DNA from 2 places in the Serratia sp. L9 genome. Region 2 is predicted to be linked to the other one. Evidence: riboswitches for the same ligand, from Rfam matches in the RefSeq annotation. Region 2 holds a riboswitch; the other holds the start of a gene.
What was found. A riboswitch is a leader RNA that binds a small molecule or an ion and turns the genes downstream of it on or off. The one in region 2 is predicted to bind cobalamin.
Positions count from the first base shown of each region.

Region 1: it holds a riboswitch for cobalamin, as region 2 does, so the genes downstream of both, ACQ86O_RS21390 (cobyrinate a,c-diamide synthase) here and btuB (TonB-dependent vitamin B12 receptor BtuB) in region 2, are expected to answer to the same signal.

Region 1 is NZ_CP192591.1:4,473,691-4,477,085, forward strand. It holds gene cbiB (adenosylcobinamide-phosphate synthase CbiB) at 1-69, opposite strand, end outside; partial or broken gene ACQ86O_RS21390 (cobyrinate a,c-diamide synthase) at 66-1,447, opposite strand; cobalamin riboswitch at 1,553-1,798, opposite strand; gene ACQ86O_RS21395 (helix-turn-helix transcriptional regulator) at 2,098-2,577, opposite strand; partial or broken gene ACQ86O_RS21400 (PocR ligand-binding domain-containing protein) at 2,569-2,999, opposite strand; gene ACQ86O_RS21405 (MIP/aquaporin family protein) at 3,207-3,395, opposite strand, start outside.
Region 2 is NZ_CP192591.1:1,329,057-1,332,451, reverse strand. It holds gene murI (glutamate racemase) at 1-129, opposite strand, end outside; partial or broken gene btuB (TonB-dependent vitamin B12 receptor BtuB) at 74-1,979, opposite strand; cobalamin riboswitch at 2,024-2,258, opposite strand; gene trmA (tRNA (uridine(54)-C5)-methyltransferase TrmA) at 2,381-3,395, shown strand, end outside.

The DNA.
Region 1 (3,395 bases), 2.6 Mb from region 2:
CGGCCAATGCGGCGGATCGCCCAGCAGGCTGTCGAGCAGAAAGGCCACAAACCAGGCCAACAGCGTCATAGCACACTCCTGGCGGCTCTTAACCAGCGATCCAACATGCCTGGACGTTGGGCAAAGTGAACGTGCAGATAACTGGCCTGGGTATGGCCACGCTGATAGCCGCCGCGCCAACGTTGAACGGCTACGCCGTCGCGCCATTTGGCACAGTCAAAGGCTGGCGTTAATGCAGTGGTGAAATCGGAGTAATGAAACTCATGGCCCCGCAACGTTTCGCCCTGTGCCGCCAGCAAAGTGTCAGTGCAGGCTTGCCACTGGCAATAGCCGAAGCGGGTCAGGCGCTCCCCCATATGGCTCTCGCCGGGCAGGATGCCGCTCATTGCGTAGCGCTCACCTGAACCATCGGTCAACCCCTCGCCGAGGTACATCAGGCCAGCGCATTCGGCATAGATTGGCGTTTGCTGTTGATGGGCATGTTGTAACGCAGCATGCATCTGCACATTGGCTGCCAGCCTGGCGGCATGCACTTCGGGGTAGCCGCCACCGAGATAGACCATCTGGCAATCCGGTAACCGGCTGTCGTGCAGCGGGCTAAAACGTTGGATACGCACCCCCGCCTGTTCAAGCAGATCGAGGTTATCCGGGTAGTAGAAATTGAAAGCTTCATCTTCGGCCAACGCCAAGGTCAGCCCCTGCGTCAACGCCGGATCGGGCAGCACCGGGGTTCCCCCACGGGCTGAGAGGCGCAATGGCTTAAGGCCAGCAGCCGATCGAGATCGATAAATTCCTCAACCCCCTGCGCCAGCCGTTGCCAGCGCTGCTCATCGCCCAAGCATTCCTGAGCCGGGATCAGACCCAGATGGCGGGAAGGCAAAGCCACCGCCTCCAGCATTGGCAGCCGCCCCAGCACCGGCACCCCGCAATAGCGTTCTATCGCCTGGCGGATAAGCTGGTAATGCGAGTCTGAGTTAACCCGGTTAACGATGACCCCAGCCAGTTTCAACGCCGGATCAAACTGACAGAAACCGAGCACGGTAGCCGCGACAGAAGTGGATACCGCTTTGCCGTCAACCAGCAGGATCACCGGGCAACCGAGCTGTTTGGCCATCGCGGCGCTGCTGCAATAGTCCGGGTCGATGCCATAGCCGTCATACAACCCCATCACGCCTTCAATCACCGCAATATCGGCGTGGCGCATATGTTGGTTATACAGGCCGTTGAGCGTCGGGATGGGCAGCATAAACGCGTCCAGATTGCGCGAGGCCACGCCGGATACAGCGCTGTGCCAACCGGTGTCCAGATAGTCGGGGCCGACCTTGAACGGTTGAACGCGCAGACCGCGCTGTTGCAACGCTCGCAACAGGCCCAGCGTCAGCGTGGTCTTGCCACAGCCGCTGCCGGTCCCCGCGATAACAAAAGCCTTTTTACCCGTTAGCTGCATAAAAAATCCCGGCCTCTCGGTCGGGATCCTGGCGTCAAAAGAATACGCGCCCGCAGCGCAATGGCTGCACGTATCCCATGACAACCCGCTTCCCACCGAAGGAGTTGAATGTGTTACCAACTGGCAGGTCTTCTGGCTTAGCGTCATCCTCATCCACCTCCTTCCCAATCTTGCGATCAGTGGTCACAGTGGAATTGTCAGCATCACAGCAGCGGGGGCTGCGGGGGATTTTTACCCGTCGTCTTTCAAGCTACAGCGCTGTTACCTGCACTGGCTGCAACGTGAAATACGAGGGTACACACCCCTTCCCAATCACAGTTGATTACTCAGACTGTGAGTTATCCAGTTAGCGTATCCGTAATTTTTCCGGCCATAACCGGCAAGCTCACGGATATATTTAATTTATCACTTGATTAACATTTCCATATCATTACGTCATGCAGACATCGTTTTAATAAAATTAATATACGCCGCTTGATTGATAAAAAAAGGCCAAGTTTGTTTTTCTGCACAAAAAAATATTGTCTGGAATAGCAATAAATTGCTGTCTGAAAATGATCCCTACCGTTGTAGCCTGGGCTGAGTGCTCATTTTAAAATTTAACAGATAACAAATTATTGCTACGCTTTCGCGTTTAAAAAACACGCTGATTACTCCATATTACGTTGTTCAACGGCCAACGAACGGAATACCTGGGGAGTCACATTATAAGTTTGGCGAAACACTTTACAGAAATAACTGGTCTGCGAAAAACCGAGGTTTTTTGCAATACTGGCAATACTCCAGTCACTGTGCTGTAACATTTCCTTGGCATTGGCCATACGCTGCTGATTCACCCAGACGTTAAAACCCACCCCCTGATATTTCTTAAACAACTTGCTGAAATAATACGGGCTGAGATAAACCTTGGCGGCCACGTCCTCAAGACGCAGCTCCTCTGACAAATGCGCCTCAATATAGCGAAGCGCCTTTTTCATTTTCGCTTCATGGGGATTGGGCTGGCGGGCTTTAGCCTGCTCTTTAGCCTCATTATTATCTTTGATCACCACAAAATTCAGGTGTTTTTTCAGGCAGTTCTCTACTATCAGCTTCAGCAGATCCGCCGAGGCAATCACGCGTGAATACTCCATCACCTGGACGTTATGGAATTCATCCACCAGTGCCGGATCTTTCTGCCAGCAGTCATCGACGCTAAGAATGTCGATCAGCCCCACTTCCTGCTGCAACCTGACCTGCCCGCACAATACAAACCCCACCAGATGGCCGGCGATCACCAGCGGGATAGAGAAATCCGTCAAGCCCGCGTGGCAACGGTAGATGCAGGGTTCATCGGATTTTGACGCCTCCAGCCCCCGCAGCGATCGCTCATACGACAGCGCAGGTGATTGACCGGATCCTGGCGCATCATCTGGCAAAATGAAGTGAAATTAAACATCCCGGAGATTTCCTCACCGTGAATGTTCACAACCACAACGGCCAATCCTGTAGCCTGCGCAAAGTCTTGGGCGATTTTATTTATGAGTTCTGAGTTGAGTGAACTGGCAGAAATCATGATAACTCCCCCTGAGTAAATTCTTATTTATTACGATAGGCTATCCTTTAAGACAAAACTTAAACGATAAGATCGGCTAATCATATTAAAAAGCAATAATCAAGCCTATCAGACAAAAAATAAACCTGGTATCAGTTTTAATCTGATAATCAAAACAGATCACAAAAATCCTCCTCACTCTGCTGAATCGGGTGAGGAGGAAAAAACTTAAATTTTTTCTTCTTCTAGCTGGCAGGCATTACAAGGCAAATTCTTACCAATTAAATAGCGATAACCTGCCGCCCCCACGCAAGCGCCGATAATAGGCGCCACGATGGGCACGATGAAATACGGAATATCCCGCCCGCCAGTCATCGCCACCTTGCCCCACCCGGCAAAAAAGGCAAATAATCTTGG
Region 2 (3,395 bases):
CTCCTGATACACTGACAGCCCGCCGACACCGGAATCAAAAACCAGCGCCGTCGGACGAGGGGCCGCCGTGCTGTTAGAAGGTATAGCTTCCAGTGAGGTAGTATTCTCTTCCTGGAGTAACGTAGCCATAAGCCGTCTCATAATCTTTATCAAACAGGTTGGCAATTCTACCACGAACTGTCAGCTGAGAGGTGATTGGATATGATGCTGCCGCATCAACAGTGCTGTAACTCGGCAATACACGCTGCTCAGGATTATAAGTAGAGGAGATGTTGTCGTACCGCTTGCCGTAATACTGATATGAAATATCCATATCTACGTTGAACATCGTCCAATCCAACTGATATTTGGCTTGGCGTTTCGAACGGCGCGCCAGCACCTCATCCGTCTTGTCGTTACGAGGATCAATATATTGCAATGTCACCTGATGGGTGAAGATCCCGGTATCAAAGCTCCCCGTCCATTCCACACCTTTAATCGTTGCCGCATCCACATTGTAATACTGGCCCTGATAGGTAACCGGGTCAGAATCATAGTTGATCAGGTTTTGGATTTTGTAATGGTAAGCCGACAATCGCCAGTCCAGCGGCCCGGTCAAACCTTCCAGACCGGCTTCCCACTGCTTGGACTCTTCCGGCTTGAGGTTGCTGTTTGAATCAATACCGAAGCGTTTTGAACCATATTGCTGGCCCAGCGATGGCGTCAGGAAACCGGTGCCATAAGATAAAGTCGCCCGATAGCCATCAATAAACTCCCAACCCGCAGCGGTCTGCCAGGTACCATGCCAACCAAAATCACCGGCTTTGTCTTCACGCCCAGAGGCCTCAAGCGTCACGCTGCCAAACTGTTGCTGGCCACTAAGGTATAGACCGGTATTGTCTCTTTTATAGCTGTCAGCGAAGAAGTTATCAGAAGAGGTCAGACGTTGTTGCTGGAAATCGGCACCGGCTGTAACGCTACCCTGTTCGAAAGCATAGGTATTACCCCACTGCAAATTGCGCTGGTCCATATCATCCAGCGTAGTGCTAATACCATAACGACCATTCTGGCTGCTGTAGTTGTAATCTTTCTGTTTCTGATAGCTACCGGTAAGTTGAGATGAGAACGCTCCAGCAAGATACCGCAGTCCCATATCATAGGTGTGGCTATAAAGACGGTCTTCATCATTACTGTATTGCGGGCTGAAAGGCACACTGCCAACATCGTAATCCGAGTTGTTGGTGTAACCATAACCGCGCACGAAGCCAGAGAAGTTTTGGTTGAACGAGTGTTCCAGCCCCCCAGAAGCTTTTATTGCGGAAACCATCACGATCGCTGTCAACCGAATAAGGTGAGTCGGGTTGTACATTGAAGCCGTTGGTCATCTGATAGCTGCCCGCGACGGTAGCCATGGTGTTGTCGAAGCGCTGGCGCACCGCACCATCGTACTGCTGGTATCCGTTTGAGCCGATACCCACCTGAACTTTTCCACCTTCTTGATCGGTCTGGGTAATGACGTTAATCACCCCGCCGATAGCGCCAGAACCATAAATGGCTGAGCGCGGGCCACGGATAAACTCCACACGCTGAACCAGCGCCAGCGGGATCTGGTTAAAATCAACACCATTGGTGATCCCCAGACGGGCTAACGGCACACCATCGATCAACACCAATACGTGGCGTGCTTCGGTGCCACGAACTGAAAGAGATGAGCCCTGCCCCATTCCCCCGTACTGCGCGATGTCCACGCCCGGCAAACGGCGCATAACATCATTGAGGCTTTTAGCCTGCCAACGGTTGATTTCATCACGGGTAACAACATCGGCAGGTGCCAGCACGGAAGAGACTGGCTGAGGGAAGCGGTTGGCGGTTACCACCAGATTATCGCTGTCATTGGCAGTGGTGTTGTCTTGCGCCCATCCAGAAAAGGCCGTCACGGAGGAAACCACCGCCAGCAGTGTTTTTTTATCATTGTCATTAAAAAAGCATCCAAACTTCATTGGGGATGCCGCAGGCCACAGCCGATAATTCGCGACGGCGATGGATATTGCGACGTACACCGGCAGGTTTTCGGGCTTGGGATTTGCCGATTGCCATTGGCAACCCGCACCGAGCGATGACTTCCCATCCAGCAGTGGACAGTGTCTGCGTAATTCGATCTGTTAAATTCCAGGCCGAAACGCTATCGCCGTGACTTCCCCATACCGCTGCGCGTCAGCTCCAGATTTGCACTGGATTCCCTTTTCACTCGCTGCTTGAGGCCGGACGGTAATGCTACAATCAATGAAAATAGATGTCTAGACTGCTAATAATGTTACCAACATTAAACACAACAAAACTGGACTTCACAGACTGATTCCCTACAATCCCCGCTGATCCAATTTGACTGACGAGAAGAGCCATGACGCCCGAGAATTTGCCCATTGAACGCTATGATGACCAACTGGCAGAGAAAACTGCCCGTCTGAAGACGATGATGTCACCGTTCACGGCGCCTGAGCCGCAAGTGTTCCGCTCGCCAGTCAGCCACTACCGTATGCGTGCGGAATTCCGCATCTGGCATGATGAGGACGAGATGTACCACATCATGTTCGATCAGCAGACCAAGCAACGTATCCGCGTCGATACCTTCCCAGCAGCCAGCGAGTTGATTAATCGCCTGATGAGCGCGCTGATGGCCGCGATCAAACCCAATCCAGTCCTGCGCCATAAGCTGTTCCAGATAGATTATCTTTCCACGCAAAGTGGCAAAATCATCGCTTCTTTGCTGTACCACCGCAAATTGGACGAACAGTGGCAGCAGGATGCCATTGCGCTGCGTGATGCATTACGCACACAAGGTTTCGATCTGCAACTGATTGGCCGTGCTTCAAAGATGAAAATCATGCTGGATCAGGATTACGTCGATGAAGTACTGCCAGTTGGTGGCCGCAATATGATTTACCGCCAGGTAGAAAACAGCTTTACTCAGCCAAACGCGGCAATGAACGTGCAAATGCTGGAGTGGGCGCTAGATGTCACCCAAGGTTCCAAAGGTGACCTGCTGGAGTTGTATTGCGGTAACGGCAACTTCTCGCTGGCACTGGCACGCAATTTCGAGCGTGTGCTGGCCACTGAGATCGCCAAACCCTCAGTCGCAGCGGCGCAATACAACATCGCCGCCAACCAGATCGATAATGTGCAGATTATCCGTATGGCCGCAGAAGACTTCACTCAGGCAATGAATGGGGTGCGTGAGTTCAACCGCTTAAAGGGCATCGATCTTGGCAGCTACAATTGCGAGACGATTTTCGTCGACCCACCGCGCAGCGGGTTGGATGAAGAAACGGTGAAGATGGTGCAAGCCTATCCCCGCATCCTTTATATCTCCTGCAATCCGGAAACGCTGTGCGCCAACCTTGGCACCTTGCAAACCA